Regions from separate parts of the Priestia sp. SRI_019 genome, predicted to be linked through region 2. Evidence: riboswitches for the same ligand, from Rfam matches in the RefSeq annotation. Region 2 holds a riboswitch; each other region holds the start of a gene.
What was found. A riboswitch is a leader RNA that binds a small molecule or an ion and turns the genes downstream of it on or off. The one in region 2 is predicted to bind S-adenosylmethionine.

Region 1 (8,320 bases), on a different contig from region 2:
GCCAAACTTGCTACTGCTTTAATATCCGTTACCTGTAAAAATGGATTTGAAGGGCTTTCGATATAAATGGCCTTCGTATCTTTTGTGATAGCTTCTTCTACTTTCTCAACCTTCGTTGTATCAACAAAAGTTGTTTTGATACCAAACTTTGAAAATAATCGTGTTAATACACGATATGTCCCGCCGTACGTATCATGTGAAACTAAAATTTCATCCCCTGATTCAAAAATAGATAACACCGATGAGATAGCAGCCATACCTGATGAAAAAGCAAAACCAGCGTATCCATTTTCTAGCTGAGCAATGGTGTTTTCTAAAGCCTCACGAGTTGGATTTCCTGAACGAGAATAGTCATAGCGGCCGTTGTTCGTCTCATCTTCTTGGTTAAATGTAGATACCTGATAAATAGGTACGTTAACCGCTCCAAAATGACCGTCAATTCCTGTATTTGCATGAATTAAGTTCGTTCCAAATCTATGTTTATTATTGTTGGTATGCATCAAATGCCTCCTTCAAATCTTTAATTAAATCATCTGCGTGCTCAATTCCAACTGATAATCGCAGTAAACAGTTTGTTACTCCGACACGATTTCGAATTTCCTCCGGAATATCAGCATGTGTTTGACGAGCTGGGAATGTCATTAAACTTTCCACGCCTCCTAAGCTTTCTGCAAATGTAATAACTTTGACATTTTCTAAAAGTACTGACACGATGTCAGGGTGTGAGACAGCAAAAGAAATCATGCCTCCAAATCCAGTTGCTTGTTTCTTCATGATTTCATAGCCTGGATGTGTTTCAAGACCAGGGTAATACACTTTTTCCACGAGATCATGAGCAGTAAGCCAATTTGCAATTTTCAGTGCGTTTTCATTATGCTTTTCCATACGAAGCGCTAGCGTTTTAACACCGCGTAATAACAACCAGCTGTCCTGTGGACCTAAGATTGCCCCCGCTGCATTTTGATAAAAACGAATTTTCTCTCCTAAGCTACTACATCGAGCCACTACAAGACCAGCAACTACATCATTATGACCCCCAATGTATTTGCTTGCGCTATGTATCACAATATCTGCTCCAAGCTCTAAAGGACGCTGATAATAAGGCGACATGAAGGTATTGTCAACGATAGTAAGCAAATCATGCTGTTTAGCTAACGCAATTGCTTCTGGCAAATCAGTCACGTGCATCATTGGATTCGTAGGTGTTTCAATAAATAAAGCTTTTGTATTAGGACGAAGCGCATCTTTTACTTGTTCGAGATGGGCTGTGTTGACGTACGAAACAGTAATTCCTTGCTCTGAAAAGATTTCATTTAGTACTCGGTACGTTCCTCCGTATAAATCCTCTGATACAATTAAATGATCTCCGTTTTTAAATAGTGCTAAAACTGCCATTACACCCGCCATTCCTGAAGCGAATGCTACTCCTACTTCTCCTTTTTCCAAAGCAGCAATTGCTTCTTCCAATGCTGTACGAGTAGGGTTTGCCGTACGTGCATAGTCAAATCCTGTACTTTGCCCTAAAGCAGGATGAGCAAATGTTGATGCTTGGTAAATGGGTGTTGTAATAGAACCTGTTGAAGGGTCACGACCTACTCCTGAACGAACTAATAAAGTTTCAATTTTCATCTATTTCTCTCCTTAACTCAAAATAAAAAACACTCTTCACAGATGGAAGAGTGTTCGTTTATACACGATTTCTCTCATCTGTTAGAACAATACTGATGTTCCACAGGAATTAGCACCGTTCAAATGAATGTTTCATTTGATGGTTGCCGGGCATCGCAGGGCCAGTCCCTCCGCCACTCTTGATAAGAGTTCTATATAATTGTTGGTGGTTAACGTTTGTTGTTAATAACTTTAATAAAGATTTTCTTTATTGTCAACATAATTTTCTAAAAAATTTAAATCATCTCATTTGTTTATTCAATATACTTGTCCTGATAAGCACATAAAAAAAGAGACGAAAGCGAGGTCTCTTTTTCTAAGGCAAGTGCACAGATTTCACGTGAGCTAACTTCCAATACATACTTTCTCCATTTGCCGTAATTAGTTCAACAATATTATTAGAAACTTCTTTAAGTACGCCAATTTTTTCTGATTGATCCCCTAAATCTAATACGACCAGCTGATTTTCATATTTTTTAAGCTGCTCTTCAAAGTTTCTGACAAAAGGTGCAGAGGCAGGTCTTACTGGGAGCTCTTTGTCACTTAAAGAATAAGGGGTTAACTCATTGCTGTAAGGGGTAAGCCATTTCAAATGATGCAGAGAAACAAAGACATTTTTATACACTGGAGAATAAAACACGAGATAATCATTCAGCACGCTTGTAATATAGCCATGCAATGATTTCCCTCCCGTTACATAAATTTCAATAAATTTCCCTTTTGCCTGCTGTAAAATATTACGGTAAGAAATTCGCTGACTTTCTTCTATTAAGTTCTCTTCTATTTCACGTAAAACCGTATAGTCTTCTTCAGATACTTCCCGCAAACCATGCATGTGTAAAAGAGGAATATACAAATAATCATGTCCATTATACAAAACCATAATATCTAATCCAAGATCAATAAGTCTGCCAACAAATGTCGTTTTACCTGAAATATCTAACTCCACAATTTTATTGATATAATGATTCATACTCATTCTCATTCTCCTCCTTTTTCCCATATGATAGAAAAGGTGCTTTATAAGCACCTTTTATGTTCCATTTCATCATGCTTTCCAACGATAATTTTTCGTTTTAATAACTTTCTCAGCCGGTGTTGAAGAGCGTGAACCCGTACGGCGTCCTCGAGAACGATCGTCTGTGCGTCCACCCGTGCGGCGTCCTGTACGTCCACCTGTACGTTCTCCCGTACGGCTTCCTGTACGTTCTTCTGTAGACTTTGCAGCTTCAGTCTCTCCATTTTCTTCTGTTTCTTCATTATTTTGATTGTTATCGTTTTGTTTAAAAGCCCCTTTTGCTCCTACACAAATGGTTTTAACGTGTCTTGGCTGTAAGCGTAATACTTGATTATTCTGCACAAGTGTAAATGTACCATTTCGGCTTTGTACTAACACGCCCTCTACAGCTTCAGGTCCTCCATTATTGATTGATACCCATTTATGAGAAAGGTGGGCAAAAAGATCGTTAAAGCTTTTGGATTTCATATATTCTGGTTCTTGGCTCACTAAGAGTTCATTTGCAGATTGATTAGTTTGATCTCCATCGTTGTTTTGATATTCACTCACACTCTTAACGTGTTCAGTATTAATATAGATGACACCGTCGTCTTCTGTGAGTAGTACTATATAAGCAGATTCAAATGAACCTAAGACATCAAGAAGCTGACCTGCTTTTTTCTCCGGTCCACCTTGGTTAACCTGCACATATTTAGTTTTCATCAATGATAAAGTTGTAGCAAAAGTTTTCCCTCGATATAATTCTAATTCTGCGCTAATTCCAGTAAACGTTTGTGCCGAATTTGACATAGTATCTTCAGTGATACTTTTTACATGCGCTAAGTGATAATATACAAGTGTATATTCTTGTTGATTATTATTTTGGTTGTTTTGATTGTTTTGGTTGTCATTTTCACCATTATTGTTATTATTGTTATTGTTGCTTTCCACTGCTAAGATTAAATAATCTGATTGCACGTCAACCAAATAACCTGTTTTAGATTCAGGTCCTCCACGATAAACGGTCACCACTCTTCCTTTTAGGGGTTTGAAGTGAGAAGAATAGCCTTTATCAGGCATTTGTATATTTTGGCTGCGTTTTTCGCTTGATTTTTGGCGCGGATTTTGATTTTGCCCTTGTTCTTGGCCATAGTAATAGTTACTCATTGTTTTTCCTCCTTATTAGTTATCCTTATTGGTCATCCATACTGTATATATACGTATCATGTACAGCTATTGATTTCCTGCATTTGCCTATTATTAACAAAATCCACTGTTGCCTATAAATTTCCTATAAATCTATCTCTTTTTAAAGAGTCAAAAGGTTATTTTCAATATACGCTGTTCGTTCTTTTATAAAAGACAGCATAAATTCGGGTTCTTTATAAAATTGCTCCAAGTTATCTTTTACGTAAGGATCTTTTAATACATAAGGAGCAATATACTCATGCAGTTGATAAATGATTGGTTTCATGTATTCTATTGTGAATTGATTATTTAGAACATTGTTCATTTTTTGAATATATCGCTTTTTAATGCTGTTTACCGCCAGTAAGCGAGCTGTAAGCGTATTAAATCCTTGTGCGCGGACATAGTCTCCTTCCATTACTTTTCCATTTACATCTCTTCCCCAAGTTGCATCATAATCCCATGGAATTAGTTCAAAGCGCCCGCTTTCATGATTTAGATAGAGGGCATAGTTATGGACAAAACCGTCGTAATTCTGCATACAAATAATACCGACTAACCAAGATAAGTAGCGGTCGACGTTCAGATACTTCTCAATATTCTGTTCGAATTCCGTATTTGTCCACGTATTAAGATTAAATATAAACTTTTCTAATTTTTCCTCATCCCCTTCTTTCACTGCTTTATCTTCATATCCAGATAACAAAGTTGTTTTCGGCCTTTTATCCAAATCGCTCATCAAAGAAAAATTAGCATCTCCGTCCACTGCATAAAATATGGATCCATCCGCTAAATTTCTTTTTTTCAAAAATAGTTCATCTACCGATTCGAGCTGAAGATATATTCCTTCATTTTTCCCATTAATCTTAAGGGTGACAAACTGAGAATGAGGAGATAAAACGTCTAAAGAGGAGAAAAAATCGAGGGACAATTTGTTGCGCATAAGCGATGGATCTTTGTATTCAGCGTTTAGGTGTATTTCTTTGGCTCGCTGAAATATTTTTGGAGAATAAAATTCAATATAATATGACTTTTTTTTCATCTTCCGAATGTGGGAGCCTCTTAGCAGCAAATCAATATCGTAGCGTTTTTTGTTAAACTTCATCGTTGCCTGAACCGCTTCTTCTGACCAAATATCTCTTTGTATTTCCTTTAAATCTTTTACATTCACAAACAGAGCGTATTGAGGGATTTCTTTTTGCTTCATTATTCGACCACCTTTCTTCAATTATTAAAGTATATGAAGGGTAAATTCTCCATGATACCCCACCTCATCAACTATTTGCGCAAACTCCACTTTTGACTCATATCAAGGACAAGCATCAGCGCGTATTCTATTAATGCAAGACCTAGTCCAATTGACAAGGAGGTTTTTGTATTGCATATTACACCTGAAAAAATTAAAGAGGCTGCTGAAGCCCTAGAATGTACAGAACTGAAATCTTTTATGTTTCAAGAGCCAACTGCCGGTCCACTAACAAAGCCGCGTCGCTCTTCTCGTAGCACTGGCCGCAGCACTCGCGGCTCTCGTCGTTCTACTCGCCGCTCTCATCGTTCTACTCGCCGTTCTACTCACCGCTCTCGTCGTTCTACTCGCCGCTCTCGCCGTTCTACTCGCCGCTCTCGCCGTTCTACTCGCCGTTCACGTCGTTCTTCTCGCCGCTCTCGTCGTTCTACTCGCCGCTCTCGCCGTTCTACTCGCCGTTCACGTCGTTCTTCTCGCCGCTCTCGTCGTTCTTCTCGCCGCTCTCGTCGTTCTACTCGCCGCTCTCGTCGTTCTACTCGCCGCTCTCGTCGTTCTCGCCGTTCTTAATTTTTTAAATACTCATCTTTATTGCAAAAAAAAAGCCGAAGAACCATGAGTGTCTTCGGCGTTTTTTTCCACTTATAAAAGGGGGACATTGGGAAATATACTAAGATGGGATGTTCTTCATTTTACATAGAGAAGGAGATGTTTTATGAAAAAAAGCAAGCATCAAATTTCAACTTCATCAACAACAGATATCGAAGAAGTCAAACGTTTAAATGCTCAGTCTGGATTAACTTACAATGAAGTATTTACACTTCTTGGAGAAACCTATTTTAAAAATCAAAAGAAGAAATAATAAGCAGGGACTAGAAAATACCTTCTAGTCCTTATACTTTGAAAATCCCGGAAAACCCTTTTACTAGGGACGTTAATTGGTTCATGGCTCCCATCATCTGCCCCGCAGTATTCATCATCTTGTTCATATCGTAATTGCCATCACTCGATTTAAACTGAGACATTAATGACTGAAATTGAGAAGGCTGAGGCTTTTGTTGCTGAGCTTTAGGATATGGATTAAAAGGCGCACCTGCATTATTGTACATGGGCTGCTGGTACATTCCGTTCATATAGGGAATTTGCTGAGGACCAAAAGGCATTTGTTGCTGAGCGTACGGATGTTGCGGCATATAAGCTTCCGTCCATGGCTGCTGATGATACTGCGGAAATGGATGTACCTGACTTAAATCAAAACGTTCTGGTTGATGTTGCTCATAATACGGATAATGCTTACTTGTATACATGCAAAATCAATACCTCCTTTTTAATATTACATAATATATAGTATGTATGCAGAAATAAGAGGTGACGTTCGTCTACTTGTACTTTTGGAAAACACATTCAAAAATATGTAGGTTTCTGTCGAAAGTTTAAATTTTTCAAAAAAACGAGATTATTTAAATATATGGTACGATAAGAACAAGTGATACTACAATACGTAGTGGCACAAACGGGGATTAGGAGGGAATTTACATGTATGTGAACGAACTTCAAGAAGCTTTTATTGCGGTGAAACAGTATGAGCCGCAGTCAAGTAATGAATTACTCGATTTTGCTCAGCAGCAGTATTTAAAAGGTTTTTTAACTCCTATGAATTACAAAGCCGCTGTACGTGAACTCGAACAAATTGGAGCTACTAAGCCCGATTTTAGTGCACAAGACGATTAATTTTTTTACTACCACCGAGAAATCGGTGGTTTCTTTGTTTCCTGTAAAGTGGACACATACTTCTTTTTTGACTTGTTTATACTATAAAAGCTTTAACGTAGTATTCAATAAAGGAGGTCTATCTCATGAGTCGCGGAAAACATTTTGATCATAAAAAGCAAGGACAAAGTGCAGTAACTAAAACAAATAACGCCGTTGCTTCTAAACATACTGAAAAAGTTGATTATCATATCGATACAGTCGCTTCACAAGATCACCCAGCTGTTTCTATCCAATCTCAAAAAGATTTTGATTAACTTTTTGATTGATATGATAAAAAGAGGCTGGGACGTAACAAAATGATTTCAATCTAGAGACGAACAAATGGGATACATGAGCTGAACCGCTTATGACACCGCAGTTGATCTCCGTGCAAGGCTTCGTTTTCTGCGGCCGCTGAGCCTCCTCGCCGCTTTCGCTATGCGGGGTCTCATCTGTTCCGCTTTTCCCGCAGGAGTCTTCGCCTTGCCCTCCAATCAACTGCTAGAAAGAACAAAACAAATGAAACCTATGCCTCTTATCAAAAAAACGAACTACGAATCAAAATTTTTGATCGATAGTTCGTTTTTTAATTCGTGTAAAATACTTTTGTCACAATCTCACACATAGAAAATCCCCACCTTGTAGATCTTAACGGAAGGCCGGGATTAATTATTCAATATCGACTCGAGCACATACTTATTTGAGTGATACATCTTTTTAAATCGCTTTTCTCGCGTCTCGGGATAAAATGACTGTAGTACAACGTTTTGTAAATTTTCTTTTAACGTCTCTACTTGATTAACATGAATATATTTTGGTCGCTCTTTCTTCAGCCATTCCGTTACGAGACTAGCCCATTCATCAAGTTCTTTGAAGAAAATATCTCCATAAGGCTTTACTTCTTCAAAAAATTTCACTTCATAATTTTCTTCCTGTTGAATAGACGCTAATCGCTCTACAGCTACTTCATTATATTGAAACATGATCTCCGTACTTTTTTTCACATCTTCATTCATCGTTATTCGTCACCTCTACGATGACTATTGTAACATAAACAGTCTTTATACTGTATGAAGAACCATTTCTCTTCGGCTTCTATTCCATTCTGTTTCGGAAGGCATGCTTTCATACACAGCTACTTCAATTTCTTGCAGTGATTGGTCAATGCGATGAACTTGTTCCATATATGTTTCTTCACAATGTGTAAATGCTTCATTTATAGATGTAGACATCGTTTTATCGACTAAATCTACTTGCTCTAGTAAGCTATCTAATAAAGTTATCATTTCGCTTGTTTTAACCATACTTTGTTTCATCGCCATCCCTCCAAATTTTCCTTTGCATAACGTATTCTCTCTTTTCTTCATTGTCCCTTCACACATGACAAAACTAGTTTCTATTCGTCAAAGAAAGATGTTTTCGACATTTTCATTTATGGTGAATCGAAAGTGAGCATATTGAAAACACTAGTA
Region 2 (8,320 bases):
CGTAATTCCTCCTCCAATAACAGCGACTGTTTTCAAAATATTCACTCCTACATGTTCAACAATTAGTCTGTAATATACGAAAATCATACCACTATGACTAGGAAAAGTGTAATGAATTGATTGTGAACATAGTGTGTGCAAACGCGAAAAGAAATATTGAAACTATACGATTAGATATTTTGAAATTACATAAAATAAAAGCTCATACACGTAGAGAAAATGACTGAAACGCAGCAGTGAAGAAAGGAGGAAGCATCATGCTCGGCGGTTTTATGGAAACGCTGAAAAAAGACTGGCTCGCTTTAGTATTAATAAGTGTTCTTATATGCGGTATTACCTTAAACGTACGAGCTGAAGAGAAGAGCGGACGAAGCGGATACATCGAACCAAAGCTAGTTTTTCCTGTGATCAGTGATGTTCATATTAAAGAAACAGGAACGCTTGATTTGCGTACTTTTCAACATGCGTTAACGCAGTTAAATGAACAGGCACCGAAACAAGATGCATTTGTAGTAGTAGGAGATTTGGCTGATACCGGTGCGTTAAAAGAATACGACCGCTTTTTTTCTATTTATAATCAAAATAAACAGCCGCAGGCCGTATCTCTTTTTACGATTGGTAATCATGAATACCGGGACAGCGTAACTAATCAGCAAGCGCAGCAGCGTTTTTTATCTAAAACTAAAATGAAAGCTCTTTATTTTCACCAAGTGATAAAAGGATATCATTTTATCATGCTTGGGACAGAAAGCCGTCTGACCGCCGGTGATTATTCAATCAAACAAATTAACTGGCTTGCTGAACAGCTGAAAATAGCAAAGCGAGATGATCCTAAAAAACCGATTTTTGTCTTTATTCATCAGCCTATTAACAATACACTGTACGGGAAAAACAGATGGGGAATAGAAGTGAATGAACAGCTTCTTTACAATGCGTTAAAATCTTATCCGCAAGTCATTACGTTTTCTGGTCATACCCACCATCCGTTGGACGACCCTCGTACTATTTTTCAAAGAGATTTTACGTCTCTTGCAACGTCTTCTGTTCGGTATATATGGCCTGGTGCCGGATATTTACAAGGTGAACTTCCTCCTGGCTACCGAGATGTGAGTCAAGGTCTTCTTGTAGAGGTTTATAATCGAAAAGTAGTCGTTAAAAGGCGGGATTTTCATGCAAATAAGTGGACGGGAGAAGCGTGGGAAATTGACATACCTGCAGATACAAAAAAATTTCACTACACGAATGAACGAGATTTAGTAAAACCGATTTTTCTTCCAAGCTCTACTATTTCTGTTATACAAGAAAAAGCTTCATCGAATCAGCTTTATATCCAGTTTACGCAAGCTGTGGATAATCTGATGGTTCACTCTTATCGCATTACCGTCAAAAATAAAGAAACTGGAGAAGTGGTCAAAACATATAATGCATTTTCTCAATATTACAGCGATCCTGTTCCGGATGTTCTAAGTCTTCCATTATCGGGTTTGCAGCCTCATACTGCGTATCAAATAGAAGTAGCGGCAGTGGATGCGTTTGACAATCAAAGCGACCAAAAATTAATCATTGAAGGCTCTACTAAATAGCTAAAAGAATCCTGATTTTTATTAATTCTTTTAGCTTTTTTTCATCTGTTTTTAATGTTATTTTCATTAGATTTTTAAGTGGAGTTGCTACACTGAAACTGTATTTAAAGTCATAATATGTAATTTTTATGAAAGTATTAAAATCAAAAGGAGTTTGTATGAAAGGATCTTTTGTACGTTTTTTAGTAGTAGGGCTGGTCAATACAGCAGTAGGTCTTTCCATTATGTATGTGCTGCTTCATATTTTTCATCACTACTGGGCAGCAACGTTTATCGGAAACGCAGCAGGAGCAGTCGTCAGCTACGTGTTAAATCGAATATTTACGTTTAAAAGCGGAGTTCATTTATCCAAAAGCATACTGCGTTTTATTTTGGTTATTGGCGTTTGCTACGGCTTGTCTTACTATATTGGACTGCAGTTTTCCAGCTGGTTATTGCATCAACTTCCTGCTGCTGTGCATCCGTTCAAAAAAGATGTCGGTATATTAATCGGAACAGGTCTGTATACGCTTTTAAATTATACGGGTCAAAAATACTTTGTATTTAATGCAAAAAAAGAAGCAGTCGTCGTACACGATTAGCTTTTAGTAATTATGAAATGGAAATAGGTGTTAACAGATGAAGAAAGAAACAGCTATGAATAAAGAAAAAACATTGCTTATTATCGCTTTCCTTTTGCTGCTTGCGTATGTATCCCCAATTTTTTTGCTCGGGGAAAATTCACATATACGCGTGCATGATAATTTAGACTCAAATATTACGTGGTATAAAGTTCTGCATCGAAGCGGAGAGCTGTTTGGCTCCAGGCATGCCGTATTACCTCAAATTATTAACGGATTGCCGAGGAATACGTTTGGAACAGAATTCAGCGGTATTCAGTGGCTGTATGGTTTGTTTCCTACCATGCTTGCGTACAGCCTCAGCCAAACGATTACGCGTGTATTTGCTTTAATTGGAATGTATTTATTACTAAAAAAGCATTTTATTAAAAGCGAGGATGCTTATGCGATTCGAGTGCTTGTATCACTTGCTTTTGCACTTACGCCTTTTTGGCCTTCGGGCATGCTGAGTACATTAGGGCAGCCGCTGGCGCTGTGGGCGTTTTTAACCATTCGAAACCGCGAAGGAACGTGGAAGGAATGGCTTACTCTTTTATTGCTTCCGTTTTACGCGAGCTTTGTGTTAGGATTTTTCTTCTTTTTAACGGCGATGGGAATGCTGTGGCTAAGAGATGCAGTTAAAAAGCGAGCGTGGAACATTCCTTTTTTAAGCAGTATTGCAGCGATGACCGCTGTCTTTCTGCTCATTGAATACCGGCTTGTTGATTCTCTTTTATTTCTAGAGGCCCCGACGAGTCGAAATGAATTTTTAAGCTCTACTCTAAGCTTTGGACATTCCGTTCGCCTTGCTTTTAAGAACTATACGCTTGGGCATACGCATGTAATGACGCTTCATACCTTTGTGATTTTACCGCTTTCTTTTATTGTACTGTGGATTGTTGCTCGGAATCAGAAAGGAAAGCTTGAAAAAACGTTTTTGCAGTTATTTATTTTTAATCTCCTACTGTCGATTTGGTATGCGTTTTGGTTTTATAAAGGATGGGAGCCGTTAAAAGAAAAATATCAGCTTTTTAATACGTTTAACTTTGCTAGATTTCATTTTTTACGCCCGCTCATTATTTATTTGATGTTTGCAGTTGGCAGCTATGTTTTATGGAAACGGAGCAAGGCGTGGAAAAAGTTTGTGTGGGTGTGTTTGATTTTACAGCTGCTTGTGTTGTTTATAGCGAATCCTGAACTTTATTATCGCTACAATCACGAGCCGTCAGTCAAAGAATTTTATGCTGTCCATCAATTCGATGAAATCAGCAGATATATAGGGAAACCTAAATCATCTTATCGGGTAGCAAGCATCGGGCTTCATCCATCAATTGCTCAGTATAACGGCTTTTATACGCTAGATACGTATAACAACTTCTATCCGTTAACGTATAAACATGAGTTTCGCAAAATCATTGCCAAAGAGCTTGATAAAAATAAAAAGTTAGAAAGCTACTATGATCACTGGGGGAACCGCTGCTATGTGTTTGTTAGCGAGCTAGGGAAAAAATATGATTACCGAAAAGACTCAACGAAAAAAATCCGTCATTTGCAGCTTAATATCAGCCAATTTAAAAAAATGGGCGGTCGCTATATCTTTTCAGCTGTGCCAATCGAAAATGCTGAAAGTGACGGTTTGCACTTTTTAAAAGCGTTTAACGATAAACAGTCCGCTTGGAAAGTGTATGTATATGAAGCAAAGTAAGGGGGCAATAACATGAACAGACCTATTTTAACGATTGTTGTTCCATGTTACAACGAAGAAGAAGTATTCACAGAAACATCTTTTCAATTAACTACTGTAGTAAAAGAACTGATAAATGAACGTCTTGTATCAAGTGAAAGTACCATTTTATTTGTAGACGATGGAAGCAAAGACAGCACGTGGTCGCTTATTGAAAAAGAAAGCTGCAGCAATTTGTTTGTAAAAGGGTTAAAGCTAGCGCGGAATGTAGGACATCAAAATGCTTTGCTCGCAGGACTAGAAGCAGCCCATAAGCAATCTGACTGCGTCATTTCCATTGACGCAGATTTGCAAGATGATATCAGCGTTATTCGTACTTTTATAGAGAAATATTGGCTTGGGTATGAAGTCGTATATGGTGTTCGAGACAGCAGAGAAACCGATACATTTTTTAAACGAACCACGGCAGTAGGGTTTTACCGTGTTATGAATAAGCTAGGAATTCAGCTCGTTCAAAATCACGCTGATTTTCGTCTCATGAGCAAACGTGCTCTTGGTGAACTTATGAAATATAAAGAAGGCAACGTCTTTTTACGAGGCCTTGTACCATTAGTAGGATTTCGCTCCACGGAAGTCACATATGACCGCAAAGAACGGACAGCGGGCGAATCAAAATATCCGTTAAAGAAAATGCTTGCTTTTGCATTTGATGGAATTACATCTTTTAGCGTAGCGCCGATACGCTTATTGACGCTGCTTGGAGGAGCTTCTTTTCTCTTTAGTATTGCGTTTGGTATTTATGCGCTGATTCAAAAATATTTAGATCATACGCAAATCGGCTGGACGTCTCTTATTTTATCAATTTGGCTTGTAGGCGGCCTGCAGCTAATGGGAATGGGTCTTGTCGGAGAATACATTGGCAAGATTTTTAACGAAGTGAAACAGCGTCCTAAATATGCGATTGAAAGAGATTTATATACAAAACACTCATTAGACACACAAAAAGATTTGCTTATGCATTAATAAGAAGCTTCTCCTAAATGGAGAGGCTTTTTTGTTAAAGCGTTTATCATAATTTTTAAGTGAACAGGAAATGCTACTACTAAAATTTCTAAGGAGATTAACATCTATGAAAAGACTATTTTATACAGCCAGCACTTTTTGTTTTGTTTGGCTTGCTTTTGCAACTATTCATGTTAGTGCTCTTTCGATTGAGAAGCTTCCAATGAAGAAATCATCTGAACAATGGTCGGTTGAACTGACAAAAGCGAGCATGACGGGAGATAATCAGCTAAAGTGGAAAAATAATGTCTATCATACATATGGATTAACCGTTGAAAACATTGGAAAAGACGTAGAGCGCGTGCAGGTCCAAGCTTTTCGGCACGAAGGAAAAAACAAGACGAAATACAGCTTGTTTTCTCCTATTGAAAGGTCTAACTTAAGCAAAAGCGGTCAGCGTTTTCGCTATGCCAATTTTGCTGTTCCTGGAAAAGCAGCAGGCTTAGACATCATGATTAACTGGACGGATGAACGAGGCAATCATCAAGAACATTTTGAATTTAAATAAAAGTCTTCGCTTAGGCGAAGACTTTTTTTGCAGGAATTTATCTCTGCATGTGGAAGACGAACACGAAAGGAGAGGTCGTAATGATTGTAAAAGCTACTGAAGAAGAAATACAGGAAATTCGGACGAAATCTGCTGATGCACTGTTTGAAGGAACAACGCATCAGTTTCAACCGTCAACTGAACGCGTAAATGAATTAATTGATAATGCCCTTCAAAAAGGATGTTATTATTTAGTATCTAGACAAGAAAATAAACTCGCAGGCTGGGTTCTTGCGGGACCATCTGCCGACTTCTTTTCAAAAGAAGAAATTGGCTTTATCTACGAGTTATATGTTTTACCAGAATACCGCGGGCAAGGTCTAGCCAAGCCGTTAATGCAAAAAGCAATTGATGAATTGTCTATCAAAGGCTACCCTGAAATGAGACTCAGCGTTCATGCTGGGAATTTTGCACAGCACGTGTATCGCGAACTTGGATTTATAGATAAACAAATATCAATGAGCCTGCAGGTGGTAAAACGTCCGTAACGTTGGTGAATGTCAGCGAGTCCATAAAACATAAGATGTTATACATGCGATGAGGTTCGGTAATGAAAGTAAAAGTAAATAAGTAGCCCAAACGGCGCCTTTATCTAGTACTTCAACGGCGCCTCCACCTGTATTGTCTGAAGGGGGGGGATCTTCAAGCGCGTTCATAATCAAAGCCGCCGCTGCTAAAATAATTCCTCCAATGCTTCCGGTTGTTTTGACAATTGCAATATGGAAAGTAGATGAAAAGGCAATGCTGAGAAGCAGCAGCAAGCTTCCCAAAAAAGCAGATAACATATATCGTTTCATGTGCTCACCATCCTTTATGAAAGCATACCATATTTTACTTCTTTTTTCTTTTTATTGAAAAGCTATTGACGTAACCTATAAAACATATTAGAATAGTCAGAAATAATTTAAAAACGGAATATTCTTATCTAGAGAGGTGGAGGGACTGGCCCTTTGAAGCCTCAGCAACCACAATTATTGAATGGTGCTAATTCCAGCATAGCCTAGCTCTGACAGATAAGAAGAGGAATCTTTTTCTATGATGAAATCCTCTTCTTAGGAAGAAACATTTCGTATAGAAAAGGTGATGACATTGAACAATAGACAAACAGCGTTAAGCACTGATGATTATTTAGATCTATACTTATTAGCGAAAGAAATAAAAGACGAAACGTGGCAGCAGGAAATTTTGGCCGCGCTAAAAACGCAGCAAAACCGTTCATTTGAAGAAAAACAATCCGCCCTCGTTCAAGAGATATGGGAAGATTTTAAACAGTTAAATGAAGATATTTCTTTTACGTATCGTTTAATTCAAGAAGAACCAACTAACGAACAATTTCAGGCTAAATTAAGTCGCTTGAGAGAACGGCGGATCACGCTGAGCCGTGAGTTATATTTAGCTAAAAAACAGTATGTTGAACACACGCAATAAAAAGATCCGCTTGAGAAACAAGCGGTTTTTTTGCGTGAAAATGTTAGAATCGTTATATTTCGGGTAGTAAATAGATAAGACAAGCAAAGGAGGGATAACAGTGGCCCAAGGTGTATTATGTGAAGTGAATGAGTGCATGTATTGGAAATCCGGAAATAAATGCAGTGCAGAGTCCATTTACGTTGTGAGTCCTGAAAGTAGTCACCATGTTTCTGAAACGGAAGAACCTGGCTGTAAAACTTTTGAACCCGCGAGATAAATGCTAGTTTTTATAAAAAAGCATAAAATGAACGATGCGCTGACGGAGTTGAGTCGGCGTTTTTCTATTTTTTTAAAATACTATTACTTAGGTGCAATAATAAATACATAGTAAAAAAGCAGGGCCTATGTCTAATTGTGCGTTTAAACAAAATGATAAGATAATTTTTTTATTTTTCGACAAAAGAAAAGTGAGAGAAAGGTGATAGAATACAAATATACAGCCTAGCTGTCTTTTAGCACAAACTTATATGAAAGCGCTAACAAAAAGGCTGTGTTCATCTCGTTTTGACAGATTGGAAAAAGGGGAGACATTTATGCAGGGGAAAACTCAGGGGAAAGAATTGAAACGCGGGTTAGAAGAAAGACATGTGACGCTGATGTCCTTAGGAGCAGCCATAGGGGTAGGACTGTTTCTCGGATCTGCATCTGCTATTAAATTAGCAGGGCCAGGAATATTATTGGCGTACGGATTTAGCGGAATGATTATGTTTTTTATTATGAGAGCACTTGGAGAAATGGCGATTCAAAAGCCTGTTGCAGGTTCATTCAGCAAGTACGCACGCGACTATTTAGGGCCGCTTGCTGGTTATTTAACAGGTTGGAACTACTGGTTTTTATGGGTTGTAACATGTATGGCTGAAATTACAGCCGTTGGTATTTATATGGGGTATTGGTATCCGGATGTACCAAACTGGATTTGGGCGTTATCGGCGCTTGTCATCATGACAACGGTTAACTTCTTAGCTGTTAAGGCATATGGTGAACTGGAATTTTGGTTTGCACTTATTAAAATTTTAGCGATTGTATTAATGATTGCCGTTGGATTATTAATGATTGTGTTTGGAATCGGCAACGGCGGCGTTGCGACGGGTATTAAAAACTTGTGGGACAATGGCGGACTGTTCCCGAACGGGTTCAAAGGTATTTTGCTGTCGCTGCAAATGGTCATGTTTGCGTATTTAGGAATTGAAATGATCGGCGTTACCGCGGGAGAAGTGAAAAATCCGGAAAAATCTCTAGCAAGAGCGATTGATTCTGTCTTTTGGCGTATTCTTATTTTCTACGTCGGTGCGTTATTTGTCATTATGTCGATTTATCCTTGGCAAGAAATTGGTGCACAGGGAAGTCCGTTTGTATTAACGTTCGAAAAAATCGG
Region 3 (8,320 bases), on a different contig from region 2:
GTTAGCAAACGCCAGTTTAATACAATTGTATTATCTTGAGTCGTAGCGTATTCTTCACCTAACTCGTCCCACTTAACAGATTCAGGAGCATTGTCTGCTGCTTTTTTAACAGATTTCAAAGCTTCTTGGAATTTTTCACCTGCGCGGCCTTGGTACCATTCTGTTAATAGTTGTCCAATACCTTCATTTGTTTGCTGCTCGTTCCAGCTTTCAGGTACTGTAGCAATAAATTTTGCACGGAATGTCATTTCAGCCTTTGCTACATCTCCACGAACGATGTTTAAGCGGTATTGACGTCCTAGGTAAGGGAATTTGTCTCCTTCTTCAAAAGAACCAGTTTTAGCTGCAGAAGCTGCTGCTTTAGGAGCCTCTTTTTTAGCTGTTTCTTTTTTTACTGCTTCTTTCTTTGGAGCAGCTGGCTTTTCCTCAGCTGTCTGTGAACCGTTTAGTTGTTTTAAAATCCATGTTGCTTTGCGTGCGATGATTGAACGCACATTGTTTTCATTAAGACCTCTCGGGATAATAACTTTTACCCCTTCTTTGTCACAAATTTGCACCGTGATATCGGTTCTATTTGGAACGACTTCAATTTTGTAGTCAATTGTTTGATTGCCTGTTTGATACGTATACATAAAATTTTTCGTACTCCTTTCTACAAATCTTCATTTTATAAGCAAAGGTAGAGTTTGGTCAAATGAAAGAATAATCAGACAGTTATCAACTGCTGTTGCAGCGCCTTGCAGAATGATATGTATTCCAATGTTTAGTGGAAAAGCGCCAATAATAATTGTTTCAATTCTTCTTTAGTTTTTACAAAAAAATATAAAAATATGCCGATACTACTAATATAGATTAGACATTCTATGTCTTTAGATTGTATAGGGGATGAAAAAATGAAAAAAGTTTTTCAAAGTTTACGCATGAAAATGCTATGTATGATTGCAGCCATGGTGGCCATAACATCTACTGTAATTGAAGTAACAAATTATTATCTTATTGTGAAACAAGAGCAAGCAGCTTCGATTACGCTAGTGATTACATTTCTGTTTGTTTCTTTTACAACTACCGTGTTCTATTTTATCATACGTCGCTACATAATTGCGGTTGAAAATTTGTCAAAAACAATGAAAGGGATTTCAAACGGCGATTTATCTGTAGATGTTGTTCCTTTGAAAGGGAAAAATGAGATTAGTACACTCATATCTTCATTTAATGAAATGATGACTCACATGAGAATGCTGCGTCAGAAAATAAGTAAAACAAAAAGCACGGTCAGTCATTCCTCAGAGCAATTGCTTGCAAGCATGGAGGAAACAAAAACAGCTGTAACAGAAGTTACGATGTCTATTCAAGAGATTGCTGCGGGTTCTGATAAGCAGTTGTCAAGTGTGGTTGAAACCGAGCAAGCTATGGTGGATATGGCCAAGCTACTTCAGAAAATGACTGATCATTCTTCAAAGGTACAACAATCGATGAACAGAGCCTCTGAACATGCTTCTACGGGAAATGTTGCGGTGAAAGAGGTGACGAATCAAATGAATAAAATCTATGAAACAGTTAAGATATCCACCAGTGAAGTAAAGGGGCTCGAAGATCGTTCCGCAGAGATTGGCCGCATTATTAATACGATTACAAGAATTGCTGAACAAACAAATCTTCTTGCACTTAATGCTGCTATTGAAGCTGCAAGGGCTGGAGAACATGGAAAAGGTTTTGCTGTAGTAGCGGGGGAAGTACGTAAGCTAGCGGAAGAATCTAAAACGTCCGCTATACAAATCAGTCATCTGTTAAAAGAAATTGAAGCGCAGGCAAAGCAGGCTTATCAAAACATGGAAGTCAATACAGAAGAAGTCACGCTTGGCATTGCCACTGTCGAAGATGTAACGCAACAGTTTTCCACAATTATTGAAGATGTCTTTGCCGCTCAAGGACAAATGAACAAAATGACAAAGGCAACAGGAGAGATTGATGGGTATTCATTTAAGGTAATGGAGTCTGTCATGGCCCTTTCGGAGATCGCTAAACAAGCAGCTGCTTACGCTGAAGAAGTAGCTGCGGCTTCACAGGAGGAGTTAGCATCTATAGAAGAACTTGTGGTGTTGGCCGCTAATTTAAAATCTACGGTAAGTGAGTCCTGAAGTCTATCTTGATATGTACGTAATACGCGCAGTTTTCTGCGTGTATTTGTTTTATTTATACCCTTTATAGAAAACGATAAATAGAATTGACACGTTATAAAAGCAGTTGTATAGTGAGTACGCAAGGCGGCAGTCTGTCTTTTTTAATTCTTAGTAAACTTATAAGTTAAATAAAATATTTAAGCACTACATAAGGAGACGAAGAGATGAAAAATGAATTCCGTTTGGCAACAAATGACGACGCAGATAACTTATTGAACTTAACTCTACAAGCATATAAGCCTATTCGAGAGCTAGGCATTCCTTTCTTAGCAGCTACTGCTGATCTTGCCCTCGTTAAGAAAAATATTTCTCAAAACCTTTGCTATGTATATGAAGAAGATAAAAGAATCGCTGCAACTGTGTCGATACGAATGCCTTGGGGAGAACATCCAGGTCCGTTTGCTGTTCCGCACCTTTGGTGGTTTGCAGTAGACCCGTCGTTTGCCAGGAAAGGCGTTGGTTCTAAGCTGCTGTATCTAGTAGAGGAAGAGGTAATAAAAAATACGTTTAAATCACCAGGTGTGTCTTTAGGAACAGCAAAAGAACATCCTTGGTTAGTTGAGATGTATGAACGAAAAGGATATGTTCAAGCTAAAGAAAAGCACCTTGCAGAAGGTTATACGACCGTATTTCTTTATAAAAAATTCAATGAGGTACACTCTTTGTCGTAAAAGATAGAGAAGTGATCTAAATTAAGAAATGTGAAAGAGTGATAAAGATGACAGATCAATTACTACTAAATGAGCTAATAGACATACGCCGTGAGCTGCACCGGTTTCCAGAGCTTTCAATGAAAGAATATGAAACAACTAAACGTATTAAAAAGTGGTTAAAGCACTATGATATTTCTACAGCGGATGCATTCCAATTAGACGTAGGAGCAGTAGCAGAAATTGTGGGAGGAAAGCCGGGACCTACTATCGCTATTCGAGCTGATATTGATGCGCTGCCAATTGAAGAAAAGACCAATCTGCCATTTGCTTCTGAAGTGAACGGTGTTATGCACGCATGCGGCCATGATTTTCACACGGCTTCTATAATCGGAGCAGCTATCCTTCTTAAAGAGCGTCAGCAGGAGCTTTGCGGTACGGTTCGATTTATCTTTCAGCCAGCCGAAGAAACGGCTTCTGGGGCAAAAATGCTAGTGGAAAAAGGTGTGCTTGAAGGAGTGGAAGCGATATTTGGGATGCATAACAAACCGGATCTTCCTGTAGGGACCATAGGTATCAAACCGGGACCTTTAATGGCAAGCGTTGATCGTTTTGAAATTGACGTCAAAGGAGTAGGAGGTCACGCGGGCATCCCTGAAAAAACAGTAGATCCGATTGCTGCTGCTGGTCAAATTGTTACTAGTTTACAAACCATTGTCAGCCGTAATCTCAGCCCCTTTCAAAATGTTGTTGTCAGCATAACTCAAATCCACGGAGGGAGCTCGTGGAACGTCATTCCTGACAAAGTAACGCTTGAAGGAACGGTGCGTACCTTTCAAGAAGAAGCGAGAGAAAAAATACCGGCTCTTATGAAACGAACTGCTGAAGGGATTGGCGCAGCTTTCGGGGCTTCAGTAGACGTTAAATGGTATCCATATCTTCCTGTAGTCAACAATGATGATACGCTGGAAAAAATGGCTATTAAAGCGGCAGAAGATCTTAGTTATCAAGTCGTAGAAGCTGAACAATCGCCTGGAGGAGAAGATTTTGCCGTATATCAGCAGCATGTACCAGGATTTTTTGTATGGATGGGTACAGCTGGAGAATATGAATGGCACCATCCTTCTTTTTCATTAAATGAAGAGGCATTACTTGTAGCAGCTTCTTATTTTGCTAATCTAAGCTTTCATTTTTTGAATTCATTCCATTACCAAAAAAATTAAAATATTTTTATTTTTCTATTTACGCGGATGAAATTGTTTGATAAAATAAATTTTAAATTAAAAAAGTTATCACGAGTGGACGAGAGATCTGGCTCTTTGACTCCACAGCAACCTACGAATGTAAGGTGCTCCTACCAGCAAAGCATGTGCTTTGGGTGATAAAACGGGTGAAAAACTCATTTTGCATCAAAGCAAAATGAGTTTTTTTTATTTTTCTAAAAGGAGAGGGTTTTATGAGTCATACAGCAGTTGCAGCACATACAGGAGAGAAAGCATTAAAGGAAGCCGTGAAATTATTAGGAAAGCATTATGAAGTAGCTTATCGTGAATTAGAAACATTTTACGAAATTGTGGTCGAAAACCAAGTTCGTACATATGCTGTAGGCATAGATATTAAAGATGTACAAAAAGCAAATGAACTAGAAATTTATTCATCATGCTGTTCCAAGCTTGAGCGAGTAGGCTGTCTGTTATAGAAGTCTGCTCGCGCCTCTATTTTTTAAGTATTTTTAAATAGAAAGCATGTTTTTTGACAACCGAAGAATCTGGTGGGTATAATCATTACTCACTAGGTTTCAAAATTAATCATAAATTGTCGAAATTTTTACACAAATTAAAGGTTACATTCGAAATGAATTGTGGTATGTTATAAAACAAGAATATTTTATGAAAGGAGCATTGAAATGGAAATGTCTCTTGAACACGGAAACGATGCAGGAAGCGAACAGCTTATTGATCGTATCCTAGACTTTTTAGAAGATGACCAAAAGTAAAAAAAGAGTGTGCGGTGCTATCCCTAGCCGCGCACTCTTTTTTTATCATGTGCGTAAAGGCAGCGCCATACTATGATACATAGGGATAGAATGAAAGGGTCTCTGTCAAAGGGATTGACGAATGGTTTTGTTTGATAGAAAATTTAGAAAAAGGAAAGAGATGAAGGGTATGTCGAACAAAACATCTTTGTATCAAACAAAAGAACAGTTAAAAAAACTTGTAAGCGAATTGGTTTCTATACCTAGCGTGACAGGAACGATGGCAGAAGTGGAAATGGCTGAATCGATAGCGTCGTATTTATTGAAGCTGCCTTACTTTCAAAAAAACGAGCAGGTCGAGCTTCATTCAACAGGAGACGGGCGATCGATTGTCACAGCTTTTGTTCAAGGGAAAAATACGAATAAAACAGTTGTACTCGTAAGTCATTACGATGTAGTGGATGTACAAGATTATGGACAGTGGAAAAAAGATGCTTTTCACGCTCATACATTAACGAGTACTTTTTATAACCATATGGAACAAGTTCCAGCACACGTACAAAAGGATATGATAAAAGGAGACTGGCTTTTTGGCCGAGGAACGATGGACATGAAAGCAGGCATTGCCCTGCATATCAGTATGGTTGAACGAGCATGCAACGGAGAGTTTGACGGAAACATCCTGCTGCTGTCGGTGCCGGATGAAGAAGTAAATTCGCTTGGGATGAGAAAAGCAGTGCCTGTTCTTTTAGAACTTGCCCGCAAACATCAGCTGGATTTTTCTCTCATGCTAAATGCAGAACCAGTGTTCAGCCGCTATCCCGGAGATCAAACGAACTATGTGTACTCAGGATCGATTGGGAAGATCATGCCAAGCTTTTTGTGTTATGGAAAAGAAACTCATGTAGGGGAACCGCTAGCTGGGTTAAATGCTAATTTACTAGCTTCTTATTTAACAAAAGAAATAGAATTAAACGTTGATTTTTGCGAAAAAGTAAGAGATGAAACGAGTCCACCTCCTACGGTGCTGATACAAAAAGATTTAAAAGAAGAGTATTCAGTTCAAGTTCCGCACTCTGCCGTTGTATTATTTAATTTATTTATGTTAAACCGCTCTCTTAAAGAAGTAACAGATCTGCTGTTGAAATCGGCTGACAAAGCGGCTTTGAATGTGAAAAAACATTATAATAAAGCCGCTAGGCAGTACGCTGCGGGAATGGAGGGTTCATCTCTTGACGTGAACGTATGGACGTATGAAGAACTTTATACTCATGCAGTCAAACAGCACGGTGAAAAATATGTGCAAGAAATGGAAGCGGCACTTTTGGAACAAGAGGATGATGATAGAAATAAAACCATTAACTTAGTAAACTCTTTAGCTGGTTTATGTAAAGAAGCAGCTCCGATGATGGTCTTATTTTTTACGCCGCCTTTTTATCCGGCCGTTTGTTCACATGATGATCCCTTTGTACAAGAGATTTTGTCAAACGTACAGGCAACTGCCAAAGAGCAATTCCAAGTGGAGCTAGTTGAACAAAGTTATTTTGGCGGAATTTCGGATTTAAGCTATGCCAGCCTGCAGCATCCGCTTCATACATTTAACACGTTAGTAGCCAATATGCCGCTATGGAATAAAGGGTATCATATCCCGCTAGAAGAGCTAGAGGAGCTGAAGATGCCGGTGCTGAACATTGGACCGCTGGGAAGAGATGCGCATCAATGGACCGAAAGATTAGACGTTCAGTATTCCTTTGAAATTTTGCCTCATTTCATTTATCAAGCTATAAAAGAAGCGCAGAAATAAACATCCGCCTGCGGATCTTTATTTGTTGAATTTAAACGAAGCTCCTTGTACGGTAATTTGTTGCGATGTTAGAGCGTGATCCAATTCAACCAAAAATGGACGCTCTCCAACTTTTTTTAATGTATCATGGACAACACCTTGTGTTCCGCTGCAAAAAATAAGGTTTCCTCCATTGACATATAGTTTTTGACAACGTGCATCAAGTAAAGAGTCTTTGTAGCTTTCGCCAGACTGAACGCCCAGCAGTTTCGTCCACTTGCTGATGGATTCTTCGAGGTTATGTACAGCACAGTAAATATTTTTTAGCTGCAGCTGACCAGCTTGGTGGGAAGAAAGATCCGCTAGCTTTGGCTTGCGTTTTTCTTCTGGTTCACCCCATTCAATAAAAAAAGGAAGAGGCAGGGAATCGTGGTCAGCTTCAATAAAACACATTTTCCATTGAAGTCTTTCTCCATCATTGGTTTGACGAGAACCCGCTACAGGGCCTTTTACACTGTAGCCCTTGTCTTTCAGATTGGTTATGAGCAAATCTATATCATCTGTACGAAGGGCAAATCGCCCAAAATGACCAAACGGCGTATGTTCGTTAACAAGCTGCTGAATAAGGTCATTATCTGTAACAGTTTGAGCGAACGCGATGTCTCTAAGCCCAAGCCATTCAATATAGCTGAGGTTAAAATAAGCCAATGTGTTAAAAGTGCCCCATTTTTCATGGATGCCGCCTTTAATGACATTTATCCCGTATTCGTTTAGTTCTTTCTGAGCTTTAATAGGATCAGGTGAAAAATGAACAAGATGATCAAAAGATAAGTGCATGGATAGGCCTCCTCTTAAGAGAGATTCTTTCCCATTATTATACGTTGTTTTCTTTTTTAAGAAGAGTAAAACGAATGATTATGTAAAATAAAAATCTTAAAAAAAGCAAGCCGCGTATAGTTTAAACTCGACTTGCTTTAGATTTATTTAGCGGCGACAGCCATGCCCTTTAAAGCAGCAGCCAAATGATTTATTAAACCATGGGTATGAGCAGCAAGGTGAACCGCAGCGACAGCGGCGACGGCTAGAACGGCGAGTAGAACGGCGAGTAGAACGACGAGTAGTGCGGCGAGTAGTGCGGCGAGTAGTGCGGCGAGTAGAACGGCGAGTAGAACGGCGAGTAGAACGGCGAGTAGTGCGACGAGTAGTGCGGCGAGTAGTGCGGCGAGTAGAACGACGAGTAGTGCGGCGAGTAGTGCGGCGAGTAGAACGGCGAGTAGTGCGACGAGTAGAACGACGACGAGAGCGTCTGTGAAGAGCAGTTGGCTCTTGGTACATAAACGTTTCAAGCTCAGTAGAAGCAATCGCTTCTGTTGCTTCTCTAATTCTTTCAGCAGTGATATGCATATAAACACCTCCTGGCTAATTCGGTACATAATACAATATGTACAAGGAAGGCGTTTGGATATAGTGAAAACATGGAATTTGTCTAAATTTGTGAAAGAAATGGAGTGGTTTTCATGCTTCAAATCCTCGAACATCAAAGAGTGGATATCGCTCTTCAAATAGTAGCTGTACAAATAGAAGCTTATCAAGAAGAAGCAAGGCTCATTGGTTTTTCAGATATTCCTCAGCTTACAGAAAGCAAAGAAGATATTATGAACAGCAAGGAAGTGTTTATCGGAGAAATGATTGAAGGTAAGCTAGCTGGCGTGCTGTCGTTTGAAATAGAGAA

Region 1: it holds a riboswitch for S-adenosylmethionine, as region 2 does, so the genes downstream of both, AC2YJL_RS16820 (trans-sulfuration enzyme family protein) here and AC2YJL_RS04725 (hypothetical protein) in region 2, are expected to answer to the same signal.
Region 3: it holds a riboswitch for S-adenosylmethionine, as region 2 does, so the genes downstream of both, AC2YJL_RS17885 (hypothetical protein) here and AC2YJL_RS04725 (hypothetical protein) in region 2, are expected to answer to the same signal.

Annotation. Positions count from the first base shown of each region.
Region 1 is NZ_JBYCZN010000002.1:1,293,982-1,302,301, forward strand. It holds gene AC2YJL_RS16815 (trans-sulfuration enzyme family protein) at 1-500, opposite strand, end outside; gene AC2YJL_RS16820 (trans-sulfuration enzyme family protein) at 484-1,629, opposite strand; SAM riboswitch class I at 1,701-1,818, opposite strand; gene AC2YJL_RS16825 (hypothetical protein) at 1,985-2,647, opposite strand; gene AC2YJL_RS16830 (spore coat protein) at 2,717-3,745, opposite strand; gene AC2YJL_RS16835 (CotH kinase family protein) at 3,975-5,060, opposite strand; gene AC2YJL_RS16840 (CotG/ExsB N-terminal domain-containing protein) at 5,232-5,666, shown strand; gene AC2YJL_RS16845 (hypothetical protein) at 5,812-5,958, shown strand; gene AC2YJL_RS16850 (YppG family protein) at 5,990-6,403, opposite strand; gene AC2YJL_RS16855 (YppF family protein) at 6,633-6,827, shown strand; gene AC2YJL_RS16860 (hypothetical protein) at 6,953-7,123, shown strand; gene AC2YJL_RS16865 (YppE family protein) at 7,514-7,864, opposite strand; gene AC2YJL_RS16870 (hypothetical protein) at 7,910-8,164, opposite strand.
Region 2 is NZ_JBYCZN010000001.1:917,586-925,905, forward strand. It holds gene AC2YJL_RS04685 (protoporphyrinogen oxidase) at 1-36, opposite strand, end outside; gene AC2YJL_RS04690 (metallophosphoesterase) at 258-1,583, shown strand; gene AC2YJL_RS04695 (GtrA family protein) at 1,742-2,164, shown strand; gene AC2YJL_RS04700 (DUF6044 family protein) at 2,202-3,887, shown strand; gene AC2YJL_RS04705 (glycosyltransferase family 2 protein) at 3,900-4,889, shown strand; gene AC2YJL_RS04710 (hypothetical protein) at 4,996-5,436, shown strand; gene AC2YJL_RS04715 (GNAT family N-acetyltransferase) at 5,517-5,963, shown strand; gene AC2YJL_RS04720 (hypothetical protein) at 5,976-6,272, opposite strand; SAM riboswitch class I at 6,394-6,495, shown strand; gene AC2YJL_RS04725 (hypothetical protein) at 6,559-6,903, shown strand; gene AC2YJL_RS04730 (DUF1540 domain-containing protein) at 7,004-7,162, shown strand; gene alaP (alanine permease AlaP) at 7,479-8,320, shown strand, end outside.
Region 3 is NZ_JBYCZN010000002.1:1,501,439-1,509,758, reverse strand. It holds gene AC2YJL_RS17905 (M48 family metallopeptidase) at 1-632, opposite strand, end outside; gene AC2YJL_RS17900 (methyl-accepting chemotaxis protein) at 894-2,138, shown strand; gene AC2YJL_RS17895 (GNAT family N-acetyltransferase) at 2,345-2,851, shown strand; gene AC2YJL_RS17890 (amidohydrolase) at 2,899-4,053, shown strand; SAM riboswitch class I at 4,117-4,218, shown strand; gene AC2YJL_RS17885 (hypothetical protein) at 4,287-4,529, shown strand; gene AC2YJL_RS17880 (M20/M25/M40 family metallo-hydrolase) at 4,996-6,609, shown strand; gene AC2YJL_RS17875 (VOC family protein) at 6,628-7,425, opposite strand; gene AC2YJL_RS17870 (CotG/ExsB N-terminal domain-containing protein) at 7,573-7,992, opposite strand; gene AC2YJL_RS17865 (GNAT family N-acetyltransferase) at 8,106-8,320, shown strand, end outside.